2 regions of the Vibrio sp. 1249-1 genome follow, and region 2 is predicted to be linked to the other one. Evidence: riboswitches for the same ligand, from Rfam matches in the RefSeq annotation. Region 2 holds a riboswitch; the other holds the start of a gene.

Region 1 (7,176 bases), on a different contig from region 2:
GGGTTAGCTGCAGAAAAAGTAAATATGGAGTCTCCTCGAGCGTATACTTTTCCGCAAACATTAGACATGGTGATTGAAAAGCCTTTTACTGGTTATGGATATGGCAAGTTTGAATCTGAGTACATGCTGTATACGGCTCGTCAACATGCCCTAAATGAGAATTACCCAGCTGGTTTGCCAGCCATGGATCATCCGCATAACGAGCTGCTTTACTGGGGAGTAGAAGGTGGCTTGCTGCCAATACTCGGCATCTTCTTAGCGATGGCACTGGTACTGTATCGAATCTATCAAGCCAAACGCGGAACTCGTCTTGCGTTGCTGGCCTTGTTTATACCTATCGTATTGCACTCACAACTGGAATACCCTTTCTACCACTCTCTCGTGCATTGGTTGATCTTCGTTATCCTACTGTACTGGGTCGATCAGCGCGTCTCTCGTTATCGACAAGTCGGCTTTAGTAATGTAACCAAAAGCTTGCTGCGTGTTTTTAGTTTGGTACTTCCCGTTGCGTTTACGTTTTACATGGTAAGCGCATTACATACGAATTATGTATTGACGAAGTTTGAGACCACTAGACCAACTAACCCTGATATTCTGAATCAAGTCAGTAACCCTGTAGTTTGGAAAGACAGGTTTGATTGGGATGTCTATAGCACGTTTTTAAACCTTGGGCTGTACCAACAAGACGCAACCTTGATTCAGCCTTATATCGATTGGTCGCTAAAAATCATCAAAGATAAGCCTCGCCCTGCATTTTATAATAATTTGATTTTGGCCTACCAAGGCTTAGATGACTCAAGTAAAGCGGAGCAAATTAGAGCTGAAGCGCAGTTTTTGTTCCCGAAGATTGATTTCAGTGACGTCAATTACCAGCCACCTTCTCAAGCAATATCTGCCTCACCAGCCCCCACTTCAGGAGCTGAGTAATAAATACCAAAAAGCGAAGGGATGACCTTCGCTTTTCTTTATCTCATTGCTGTATGATTTTATTCAGTGAGTGACTCTTCTAACGCTTTTAAGCACAGCGCAACGTTTTCAGATCGAGCGCCGTAACCCATTAAGCCAATACGCCACGCTTTACCAGCTAATGCCCCAAGGCCTGCACCAATTTCTAGGTTATAGGTTTCTAGCAAGTGAGCACGAACTTTTGCTTCATCAACTCCTTCAGGCACGTAAATCGCATTTAATTGTGGCAACCGATGGGCTTCGTCCACAACAAATTCAAAGCCTAACTTTTGTAAGCCATTTTTGAGTTTTTCATGCATCAGTTGGTGACGAGCCCAAGCGTTTTCTAATCCTTCATTTTTCAGTATCAATAAAGCTTCATGAAGCGCATACAAGCTATTAACTGGCGCCGTATGATGGTAACTACGCTTGCCTTCTCCACTCCAATACCCCAAAACTAAACTCTGATCGAGGAACCAACTCTGTACTGGTGTTGTTCTTGCTTGAATCTTTTCAATCGCGGCAGGAGAAAACGTCACTGGTGAGAGCCCAGGTACACATGACAAACATTTTTGACTACCAGAGTAAACCGCATCCAGTTGCCATTCATCCACTTTTAACGGCACACCACCAAGCGATGTCACCGCATCAACAATAGATAATGCATTATGCTGTTTCGCCAGCTTACCCAATGCTTGAGCATCACTGACTGCACCAGTTGAGGTTTCCGCATGCACAAAAGCAAGAATTTTTGTATCTGGGTGCTGTTCGAGTGCTTGCTCGACTTTATCAATGGAAACAGGCGTCCCCCATTCATCATCGACGATAACAACTTCGCCACCAGCACGGACGACATTTTCGCGCATGCGTTCACCAAATACACCGTTACGGCAGACGATCACTTTGTCGCCTTTCTCGATCAAGTTTACAAAGCAGGTTTCCATCCCTGCGCTACCAGGCGCTGAAACCGCAATAGTGAACTCATTGTCAGTTTGAAAGGCATACTTCAATAGCTGCTTGAGCTCATCCATCATACCGATAAACAGAGGATCAAGGTGACCTACCGTAGGACGGCTTAGTGCTTGTAACACTTGAGGATAAATATCAGAAGGACCAGGTCCCATTAAAATACGGTGAGGCGGAATAAAGCTTTGGATCGACATGTCAGCTCCTTGATTATCTTTTATCCTGAGCATTCTAAAAGTTCTATTCAATAACATGGCTCAGGTGTAGGGTTCTTCACCCTAATAGATTTTTCCTCTATCAGCAATTAGCCGTAAGTATGGAGGTCAAACCAGTGTCACAAAATCGTTAATAAAAAACACCATAACGGTTGAAATATTGATTGACATTAAGGCCTCAAAACCGTTCAATGTTTGAGCTTTATGTAGAAGAGGAGCGCTACCCAGGTAGATGATTTGTGGAACCGCAATTCCAACACCAATCATTGAGGGGGAGTAGTGCCGAGGTAAGTCAAAGTTGCAGGATTTGACTTGTCGGTTGAATTGGGCTGAATCCCATCAACTGTCATCAGCGCAGTCTGATGAAGGGCTTCTGAGGGTAAATTTTTCAAATAGCATTCTAAATACCTCTCTTTTTGCTCTGTTCCTTTTCTCACTAAACATTGGATGTACAATTTTTTAGGAAGTCGTGGGAGAACGCAGTGAGCGCATTTAACGTAGCTAAATTCGGTGGAACCAGTGTTGCCAACTTTGAGGCAATGAGTCGTTGCGCCACCATTATCGAAAACAATCCAAATACTCGCCTGGTCGTGAGCAGCGCTTGCTCTGGCGTCACCAACCTATTGGTAGAACTCGCCAACGGTGTTCAGGATCAAACGCACCGTACTGAGCTGCTGCAAAATCTGGCCAACATTCATGACGCCATTTTAACTCAGCTCGAAGACAGCACGAAAACTGCTGCCGAGGTGTATGGCATATTAGATACCGTAACCAGCCTGGCCGAGGCTGCATCTATCCAAGCTAGTGCGAAGTTAACCGATCATTTAGTCGCATGTGGCGAACTCATGTCGACGCATATTCTAACTCAGTTAATGTGTGAGCGAGGCATTCAAGCTGTGCGCTTTGATATCCGCGATGTGCTGCGTACTGATGACAACTTTGGTCGCGCAGAGCCAAACATTGAAGCAATTTCGACGCTTGCGCAAGATAAACTCGTACCACTTTGCCAACAATCCGTTGTTGTTACTCAAGGCTTCATAGGATCTGACGAAGCCGGTAATACAACAACACTAGGTCGAGGAGGCAGCGATTACAGCGCCGCCTTAATTGCTGAGAGCGTCAAAGCGGCAGGGTTAGAAATCTGGACTGATGTTCCGGGCATCTACACAACAGACCCGCGAATTGCGCCAAAAGCCTCACCAATTCCTGAGATCAGCTTTAGTGAAGCTTCAGAAATGGCTAACTTTGGCGCTAAAATCCTTCACCCTTCTACGCTAGTACCTGCATTGCGCCACGACATTCCGGTATTTGTGGGGTCATCGAAAGAGCCTGAAAAAGGGGGAACTTGGATTCGCCACCAAGTCGAAAGCTCACCGTTATTCCGTGCGCTAGCTTTGCGTTGTAACCAAACCATGGTAACGCTACGCAGCGCCAATATGTTCCACGCATACGGTTTCTTAGCAAAGGTCTTTGAGATCCTTGCAAAGCATAAGATCTCTGTCGATTTGATCACGACATCTGAAATCAGTGTATCGTTAACACTTGATCAAACTGATACATCTGGCGGAGCACCACAGCTGCCGCAAGCTGCACGAGAAGAGTTAGAAGAGTTATGTAAGGTAGAAGTTGAACATGACCTATGCCTCGTTGCTCTCATTGGTAACAACATGAGTGAGAGTAAAGGCTACGCGAAACAGGTTTTTGGCACGCTAGAAGATTTTAACCTACGCATGATTTGTTATGGCGCTAGCCCTCACAACTTATGCTTCTTGCTCCATGAATCGGTATCGAAACAAGCCATACAAAAACTCCACACGGAGTTGTTTGAGAAGTAAGTTCAACTCAATAAAACAAAGGGCTGCGTATCTGCAGCCCTTTGTTGTTTCATTAGTTGTTATATTTGGACGAGGTAAACATCAATTTAACCATTAATGTTTGGCCCTAACCATTTTTCAGCCTCGATCCTATCCCACCCCTTACGATCGGCGTAACTCTCTAGCTGATCTTCTTGGATCTGTGCGATCGCAAAGTAACGTGAGTCAGGATGAGAGAAGTACCAACCAGATACTGACGCACCCGGATACATTGCATAGCTGGAGGTTAGAGTCATGCCAATATTCTCTTCCACATTAAGTAGCTCCCAAAGCGGTCCTTTTTCAGTATGCTCAGGGCACGCTGGATAACCTGGTGCAGGGCGAATACCTTGGTATTTTTCACGAATGAGATCATCGTTAGATAAATCTTCATCCGCAGCATAACCCCAAATTTCTTTACGGACACGCTCATGCAAATACTCAGCAAACGCTTCGGCTAGGCGATCCGCCACCGCTTGAATCATAATTGCGTTGTAATCATCTCCCTGTGCTTTGTATTCATCAGCAAGCTCTCGTTCACCAATACCACCAGTGACAGCAAATGCCCCTATCCAATCATGTTTACCCGACTCTTTAGGTGCGATGTAGTCGGATAAACAATAGTTGAATCCTTTTGGTTTCTCGGTCTGTTGTCGCAAGTTACGTAATACTTTCACAACGTCGGTACGAGTTTCATCAGCATAAACTTCAATGTCGTCCCCCACGCTCGCAGCAGGGAATAAGCCACACATTCCACGCGCTTTTAACAGGCCTTCTCGCTCAACTCGATCAAGTAACTCGTTGGCATCTTCGAATAAACGTTTTGCTTCTTCACCAACTTCTTCATGTTGGAAAATTGTTGGATACTTACCCACAAGTGACCAAGTCATAAAGAATGGTGTCCAATCGATGTATTGACGTAATATAGCCACATCAAAATCATCGAAGATATGAATGCCAGGCTTAACAGGCACTGGAGGAGTATAAGCTTCCCAATCGATCGCAACTTTATTCGCTCGAGCCGCTTCTAATGTCACTGGTTTGGTTCTCGGTTTCTTTCGATTATGTTGATCACGTACTCGTTCGTAATCAGCTTGAAGTTTTTCAACAAATTCAGGGCGACGTTCATCTGACAGAAGAGAAGTACATACGCCCACTGCACGTGAGGCGTTGTTCACGTAAACCACTGGATGCTTGTAATTTTGCTCAATCTTAACTGCTGTATGGGCTTTTGACGTTGTTGCGCCACCGATGAGAAGAGGTAAGTTAAAGTCGAGACGCTCCATCTCTTTTGCAACATGCACCATTTCGTCTAATGAAGGCGTGATCAACCCTGATAAACCAATAATATCGACGTTTTCTTCTTGCGCTACTTTTAAGATCTTTTCGCAAGGAACCATGACACCAAGATCGATAATTTCGTAGTTATTGCACTGCAATACAACGCCAACGATATTTTTCCCGATATCATGTACATCACCTTTGACCGTCGCTAGCAAAATCTTACCGTTTGTTTGTCCCACCTGCTTTTCTGCATTGATGTAGGGCTCCAGATGCGCGACTGCTTGCTTCATCACTCGTGCAGATTTTACGACCTGAGGAAGGAACATCTTACCTTCACCAAACAAGTCTCCGACGACGTTCATCCCATCCATTAGTGGGCCTTCAATCACCTCTAATGGCTTTGAAGCGTTGACACGAGCCTCTTCGGTATCATCAACGATGAACTCAGTTATTCCTTTCACTAACGCGTGCTCTAAGCGCTTTTCAACAGGCCAAGTTCTCCACTCAAGTGCAGAGGCATCCTCCTCTTTACCTACCCCTTTGCCTGCATATTCCGCCGCGATATCTAACAATCTCTCAGTGGCGTCATCACGACGGTTAAGAACGACATCTTCCACAGCCTCACGCAATTTTTCAGGCACGTTATCGTAGATTTCTAACTGACCCGCATTCACAATCCCCATATCCATACCATTTTTAAAACAGTGGTAGAGGAACACCGCGTGAATCGCTTCACGTACATAGTTATTGCCACGGAAAGAGAATGAGACGTTAGAAACACCACCCGAGATCATCGCATGTGGTAAATCACGTTTGATATCGCCAACGGCTTCAATGAAATCCACCGCGTAGTTATTATGCTCCTCGATCCCCGTAGCAATGGCAAAAATGTTTGGGTCAAAAATGATGTCTTCTGGTGGAAAGCCCACTTCATCAACAAGAATTCGGTAAGCGTTGGTACAAATTTCTACTTTGCGCTCACGTGTATCTGCTTGCCCAATCTCATCAAACGCCATCACAATCACAGCCGCACCGTAACGGCGGATCAACTTAGCTTGTTCAACGAATTTCTCTTTGCCTTCTTTGAGAGAGATCGAGTTAACAATGCCTTTGCCTTGGATGCACTTAAGACCGGCTTCAATAACCTCCCACTTGGAAGAGTCAACCATGATTGGTACTTTTGAGATTTCAGGTTCTGACGCACAAAGGTTTAAAAAGCGAACCATACAAGCTTGTGCATCCAACATGCCTTCATCCATGTTGATATCGATAATTTGAGCGCCATTTTCAACTTGTTGACGAGCCACATCGAGCGCTTCATCGTACAGCTCTTCTTTAATCAAGCGCTTAAAACGCGCAGAACCGGTTACATTCGTACGCTCACCGACATTGATAAATAAAGAGTCTTTATCAATCGCGAGCGGCTCTAAGCCAGACAAGCGACAAGCAACGGGAAGTTCAGGTAATTGACGAGGGGCGATATTTTCAACCGCGAGTGCCATTTGGCGAATGTGCTCAGGAGTTGTACCACAACACCCACCAATCAAGTTTAAAAAGCCACTTTGAGCCCACTCTTTAACATGCTTAGCCATATCTTCTGGCGACAAATCGTATTCGCCGAATGCATTCGGAAGCCCAGCATTTGGGTGAGCGGAAACAAAAGATTCTGATATACGAGAGAGCTCTTCAACATAAGGACGCAGCTCATCTGGACCAAGTGCACAGTTCAAACCAAACGAAATCGGTTTAACATGACGTAATGAGTTGTAAAACGCTTCTGTGGTTTGACCGGATAATGTCCGACCGGAAGCATCAGTAATAGTCCCCGAGATCATCACAGGTAACTCAATACCCATCTCTTCAAACACACTTTCAACAGCAAATGAACAAGCCTTAGCGTTAAGCGTATCGAA
Region 2 (7,176 bases):
CTGATTGACCTGGAGTTACAGCAATTTGTGGCTCGTCAAAGATAACTTTAATGTTTTCATCATCGATAGGGATGATTGTACAAGGAATATCTTCCTGACGGTAACGAGTTTTCACTGTGCACTTCATAACATCGCGAATTGGCTCACGATCTACCCAATGAAGTTGTGATGCAAGTAGACCTTCTGATTTCAACATTGGATGGTCTTTACCTTGAACAGCAATCAAAACGTTACGTTCTAGATCTTTCTCACCAACGAACCATGGGTCCTCGTTACCACCGCCGCCTTTACGGCCACCGATGTGTAGACCTTTACGCTGACCAAGTGTGTGGTACATCAGGCCTTGGTGTTGACCAATCACTTCGCCTTCTGGAGTCTCGATATTACCAGGCTGAGCTGGAAGGTAGCGACCTAGGAATTCCGTAAACTTGCGTTCACCGATGAAACAAATACCAGTTGAATCTTTCTTCTTAGCAGTAATTAGGTCTTGCTCTTCCGCAATGCGGCGTACTTCTGGTTTCTCTAGGTCACCAACAGGGAATAGGCTACGTGCGATTTGCTCGTTGCTTAATGTGTACAGGAAGTAGCTTTGATCTTTGTTGCCATCTAGACCACGTAACATTTGTGGTTTTTCACCGTTTTCTGGGAAAGAGCGACGCACATAGTGGCCCATTGCAATGTAATCAGCATCAAGTACTTCATCAGCGAATTCTAGGAATGCTTTGAACTTGATTTCTTTGTTACAAAGAATGTCAGGGTTCGGAGTACGGCCCGCTTTGTATTCAGCAAGGAAGTACTCAAATACGTTATCCCAGTATTCGGCAGCAAAGTTGATAGTGTGTAGGTGGATGCCTAGCTTGTCACATACTGCCTGAGCGTCAGCAAGATCTTCTGCCGCTGTACAATATTCTTCGTTGTCATCTTCTTCCCAGTTCTTCATGAAAAGGCCTTCTACTTGGTAGCCTTGCTGCTTTAGAAGATACGCGGAAACAGATGAATCAACGCCGCCGGACATACCGACGATGACTTTCTTTTGGCTGTTATCAGACATTACTAAACACCACTTAAATAAACGGGATGCAGATTCTATCAGAATCCACAGACCGGTGACAGATCCGAGATCGAAATCACAATTCGTTTCGCTGGATTTTTCTTCAACAAAGATTCGAACGAGTAATTTCGCAAGTATAGAAGAGGTATATATGGCATAGTTGGCCAAAATCCAAGAGGAAACACCAAATGACAGAAGAAAACCAATTTATGCAAGAAAGTGAGTTGATTGAAATTGTTGAAAATCAGCTCGAAGATGGCAACCCGCTTAAAGTAAAAGAAACCCTTATGCGTTTAATGATGACTGGCACACCACGTGAAGATGCGGTTGCGATGATGGCATGTGCGATGTCAATTGAGATTTTTGATGTAATGAAGAATGAAGGTGAGTTCAACCTAAAGCGTTATAGCGAGCACCTTGAGCAACTACCAGATCTCAGCTTTATGGAAGGTGAATAAGCCACCTAAAAGAAAAAAGCTGTCAGCAAACGTTTGCTATAATCGCTTTTATTGCTGCTTTATTATTAGCGGTATAGAATCCGCTCTCCTTTTCATCCCCTTACTCAGACTGACAATATGAAATTTCCTGGACAACGCAAATCGAAGCACTATTTTCCTGTTCATGCTCGTGACCCGCTGGTGAGCCAAGCACAAGAAAGCAAGAAGATGACGCGCACTCACATCATTGGTATTGACCAAACCTTGGTTGATATTGAAGCAAAAGTTACAACGGATGTGATTGAAAAGTACGGTCTGAGTAAAGGTCACTCTTTGGTTATCGATGACGAAAGAGCAGAAGAGTTATACCAGCAACTGAAAGAAGAGAACTTGATTACCAATGAGTATGCGGGCGGTACCATTGGTAACACGCTACATAACTACTCCGTGCTAGCGGATGATCGCTCCACACTACTTGGAGTGATGAGCCAGGATATTAAGATTGGCAGCTACGGTTACCGTTATCTTTGTAATACATCAAGCCGCATGGACTTGAACTACCTACAAGGTGTAGATGGTGCAATTGGCCGTTGTTTTGCTCTTATCACAGAAGACGGCGAACGTACTTTTGCTATCAGCGAAGGGCAAATGAACCAACTCCATCCTGATAGCATTCCAGAGAAAATCTTTAAAAATGCATCAGCACTTGTACTGACGTCATATCTAGTACGTTGCAAAGACGGCGACCCAATGCCGGAAGCAACAATGAAAGCGATTGAGTACGCGAAAAAGAATGATGTGCCTGTTGTTCTGACTTTAGGCACAAAGTTTGTTATTCAAGATGACCCTAAATATTGGCAAGAATTCATTCGAGATAACGTTTCAGTCGTTGCGATGAATGAAGATGAAGCAGAAGCACTGACGGGGGAATCTGATCCACTTGCTGCGTCTGATAAAACATTGGAGTGGGCTGATTTAGTATTGTGCACGGCGGGTCCTGTAGGTCTATTTATGGCTGGGTATACGGAAGATAGCGCGAAGCGCGAAACTTCTTTGCCATTACTTCCAGGGTCAATTGCTGAATTTAATCGTTATGAATTTAGTCGTCCGGCGAAAAAAGACTCATGCGAGACGCCAATAAAAGTGTACTCGCATATCTCGCCATATATGGGTGGTCCAGAAAAAATTAAGAATACAAATGGCGCAGGTGATGCCGCGTTATCTGCTGTTCTTCATGATATGGCAGCAAATAAATACCATAAAGAAAATGTGCCTAATTCAAGCAAGCACAGTAACGAGTATTTAACTTACTCTTCTTTTTCTCAAGTCTGCAAATACGCAAACCGTGCGAGCTACGAAGTTCTCGTGCAACATTCACCACGATTGTCGCGCGGACTTCCTGAGCGAGAAGATAGCCTAGAAGAAGCATACTGGGAACGTTAATACGAAGCGGTTTAATTAACTATTCTGTAACTAAAGTAAAAGGCGCATTAAGAAATGTGCCTTTTTTATTTGTAATGGTTTAAATAAAAAAGGCTCCCTATGGGAGCCTTTTAAAAATAGCACGGATCTAGATTAGGAACTCATCCAGAGATTTACCTGCATCAAGTTGCTCTTGAATCGCCGAAGGTGTACGACCTTGGCCAGTCCAAGTTTTCTCATTACCGTTTGAATCTGTGTATTTGTATTTAGCAGGGCGAGGTGCGCGCTTCGCTTTGCCTTTCGTCTTAGTTTCGCCAGATAGCGCAGTAATAAGTGCTTCTACATCAATACCGTCTTGAGCGATTTTCTCAGCAATCTCTGCAAGCTTAGCTTCTTGCTCTGCTTGTGCTGCGCGTTCTGCTTCTTCTGCTTCACGACGCTCATCTACGACAGTAGTGAGTTTATCTAGAGCTTCTTCCAATTGTTCTAGAGTCAGCTCACGAGAAAATGCACGAAGGCTACGGATATTTAGAAGGGTTTTAGTCAGCTCTGACATAACGATTCCTATTAAAAGGTTAATGTGTTGGGCACTTTTTATCGTTACGATTAAATAATGCCAATCTATAAATAAACAAAGAGTCCTTATATTTAACTTTATCTTTTCCTTATGTGCAAATGCTAAATCAAGATTTTGTTTAAATTTGACTATTTTTTAAAGCAATTAATATTATTACACTCGAAATAAATCATTATTAGATGAGAACTAAAATCAACAATCATTATTGTATAGAGAGAGTGACAGCTTGGTTTTTTATAAAAAAATTTGAGTTATTACTTAAAAATATGAAGCATCCATCTTTAATGCTGTGTCATATATCCTTAATTTATTGATATAAGATAAACCATGATATTTCTAAGGTAGTAATAATGTTTCATAAATAACATGATTGATGTGATTTCAGTTGCACAAAACTTATGGAAGTAGGCAAGGTTTATAAATTATCTCAGTCATTATTTATTTGTTTAATTTAGTTTGATGTGTTGCATTGACTCTCATCATAAGTACAATGGCTGCCACCTGATGCAATATTGCAGACAATTTGTTGTTAATTTATACAGTTAGTGGTTAATTGTTTGTTGTTGCCGTAGAGGCGCGGTCTCGAAGAGTAGCTATTATTGGGGTGATGCCAATGAATAATAGTGGAAGGCGAAGATTGCCGAAGTAAGTAACTCATCAAAGTTACTTGCTGGGGTTGTATCTGAAAGGAACAACACTGCCATAGTATATATTCACATTAAACTATGGAGCGCTACTGTAGGGTTGGGTGGAGTGTTCGCTTCCCTGTCGCTAAGTTCAACATGAGCACGTATCGTATGCTACGTGACTTGTCTGCAGTAGATCTCTAGCCAAACTTTGGTTTTTGAAGATCATGAATTTAATAGATTTTTCTAGTTCTCCTGTTTCATTATTGCCACCTATTGTCGCTTTGACTTTGGCGATTTTGACTCGACGTGTATTAGTTTCCTTGGGTGTAGGTATCGTGCTAGGTGCGGTGCTACTTAATAGCTGGTCTATCAGCGACACCGCAGGTTACGTCAGTTCTCAAGTTTCTTCTGTCTTTATTGAAGATGGCGGAATTAACACTTGGAACATGAGCATTGTTGGTTTCCTAATCTTATTAGGTATGACAACAGCTTTATTAACGCTATCTGGCGGTACTCGTGCTTTTGCTGAATGGGCACAATCTCGAGTGAAGAGTAAACGCGGCTCCAAACTTCTTGCCGCCTTTTTAGGCGTATTCATTTTTGTCGATGATTACTTTAATAGCCTTGCTGTTGGTGCGATCTCTCGCCCAGTAACCGATCGCTTTTATGTGTCTCGCGCTAAGCTTGCGTACATTCTAGACTCAACCGCTGCTCCAATGTGTGTAATTATGCCTGCTTCTAGCTGGGGTGCTTACATTATTACTATTATTGGCGGGATCTTAGTCTCACATGGGATCACAGAGTATTCGGCTCTTGGCGCATATGTTCGTCTTATTCCAATGAACTTCTACGCCGTTTTTGCGCTGCTAATGGTGTTCGCTGTTGCGTGGTTTGGTCTTGATATTGGTAAAATGCGTGAGCATGAGATCTCTGCATCGCAAGGTCGTGGCTTTGATAAAGACAAAGAAAATGACTCGCAAGAAGCGCATGACCTAAACGAAGAGCTAGATATCCGTGAAAGTGAAAAGGGTAAAGTGTCAGATTTGATACTTCCTATCGTGACGCTGATTATCGCGACTATCGCTTCAATGCTTTACACGGGTGGCCAAGCATTGGCTGCTGATGGTAAGGAGTTTGCGCTTCTTGGTGCTTTTGAAAATACAGATGTAGGTACATCACTAATCTACGGTAGCTTGCTTGGCTTAGCAGTTGCACTGTTTACTGTTGTGAAGCAAGGTCTACCAATGGCTGAGATCGCACGTACACTTTGGATTGGTGCTAAGTCTATGTTTGGTGCGATTCTAATCTTAGTATTTGCCTGGACCATTGGTTCTGTTATCGGTGATATGAAGACTGGTACTTACCTTTCGACAATGGCGCAGGGCAACATTAACCCGCACTGGCTACCAGTTATCCTATTCTTGTTGTCTGGCCTGATGGCGTTCTCAACAGGTACTTCATGGGGTACGTTCGGCATCATGCTACCAATCGCGGGTGATATGGCTGGCGCAACAGATGTAGCGCTAATGCTACCGATGCTGAGTGCGGTTTTAGCTGGTGCGGTATTCGGTGACCATTGTTCACCAATCTCAGATACGACTATCCTGTCATCGACGGGTGCACGTTGTAACCACATTGACCACGTATCAACACAGTTACCTTATGCATTATCAGTCGCGCTTGTTTCATGCGTCGGCTTTATTGCCCTTGGTATGACTGCTTCAATTGCGTTCTCGTTCATTGCAGCGTCGATAACATTCGTTATCGTTTGCGCTATTTTGTCATGGCTTTCAAAGTCTAAAATAGCGTCTTGCCAGAGTGCGTAATTCACTGATTTAAAAGGTGAAATTGTAGGAGGCTTCGGCCTCCTTTTTTATTTGTATTATACAATTCGAATTTTTTTAAAATTAAGGGTTGAAAAAAGTAATCAGCTTGGTTAGTGTGGTTGGTAACAAAGCAAATGAGAAGAGCCTTGAAATAAGTATGCGTAATTTTGTAATGAACATTCATCACCATCATCACCCAATCTAGTCTTTCGGGCGATGTACGCATACCCGGGAGGCAGGAAACTCCCGGAGGTAAAATCAAAGTAAAAGCAGATTTTAAACCCTCGGGAGACTTCAATCTCCCGAGGGTTTTTTAGTTTTATTAGTTTGAAAAATACTTAGATATCAAAATCTTGCATAGGGACAAAGCAATGCAAACACAACGTTTAAGAATCGCAATTCAGAAAAAAGGTCGTCTTAGCAAAGAGAGTCAAGCTCTACTAAAACAGTGCGGCGTAAAGTTCAACGTAATGGGCGAGCGTTTAGTTGTCCATTCTGAAAATATGCCAATTGATTTACTCTTGGTTCGTGACGACGACATCCCAGGTTTAATTATGGATGGCGTGGTTGACCTTGGCTTTATTGGCGAAAATGAACTAGAAGAAGTTCGCCTTGACCGCAAAGCATTAGGTGAACCCTGCGAGTTTGTTCAGCTTCGTCGACTTGATTTTGGTGGCTGTCGTTTATCTATCGCAATCGACAAGGACGAAGAGTACAACGGTCCACAAGACTTAGCTGGCAAGCGTATTGCTACAACGTATCCTCAACTTCTAAAAGCGTACATGGATGAAGCCGGCGTTCCATTCTCTACATGTATGCTGACAGGCTCTGTAGAAGTTGCGCCTCGCGCGGGTCTCGCTGATGCTATCGCTGATTTGGTTTCTACAGGTGCAACACTGGAAGCGAACGGCCTTAAAGAAGCTGAAATTATCTTCAAATCAAAAGCGACATTGATTCAACGCACAGGTGAGTTCGACGCAGACAAAGTGGCGCTAATCGAAAAGCTGTTAACTCGCATGCAAGGCGTGCAGCAAGCGAAAGAATCTAAGTACATTATGCTTCACGCCCCAGCAGAGAAGTTAGATCAAATTAAAGCACTACTGCCAGGTGCTGAAGACCCAACTGTTCTTCCTCTTTCTGCAGATAAGCAGAAAATGGCTGTTCACTTAGTGAGTTCTGAAAACCTGTTCTGGGAAACAATGGAACAGCTGAAAGAGTTGGGTGCTAGTTCAAT

The links. A riboswitch is a leader RNA that binds a small molecule or an ion and turns the genes downstream of it on or off. The one in region 2 is predicted to bind lysine.
Region 1: another riboswitch for lysine. It lies ahead of lysC (lysine-sensitive aspartokinase 3); the one in region 2 lies ahead of tet(35) (tetracycline efflux Na+/H+ antiporter family transporter Tet(35)).

Annotation. Positions count from the first base shown of each region.
Region 1 covers NZ_JAWOWJ010000013.1:89,623-96,798, forward strand. Annotated here, with positions in the region: gene R7Z50_RS19575 (PglL family O-oligosaccharyltransferase) at 1-927, shown strand, start outside; gene R7Z50_RS19580 (pyridoxal-phosphate-dependent aminotransferase family protein) at 987-2,108, opposite strand; lysine riboswitch at 2,329-2,507, shown strand; gene lysC (lysine-sensitive aspartokinase 3) at 2,609-3,961, shown strand; gene metH (methionine synthase) at 4,048-7,176, opposite strand, start outside.
Region 2 covers NZ_JAWOWJ010000002.1:230,286-237,461, forward strand. Annotated here, with positions in the region: gene mnmA (tRNA 2-thiouridine(34) synthase MnmA) at 1-1,051, opposite strand, end outside; gene R7Z50_RS04520 (hypothetical protein) at 1,240-1,509, shown strand; gene R7Z50_RS04525 (inosine/guanosine kinase) at 1,627-2,931, shown strand; gene R7Z50_RS04530 (H-NS family nucleoid-associated regulatory protein) at 3,059-3,466, opposite strand; lysine riboswitch at 4,049-4,231, shown strand; gene tet(35) (tetracycline efflux Na+/H+ antiporter family transporter Tet(35)) at 4,341-5,942, shown strand; His leader region at 6,123-6,260, shown strand; gene hisG (ATP phosphoribosyltransferase) at 6,314-7,176, shown strand, end outside.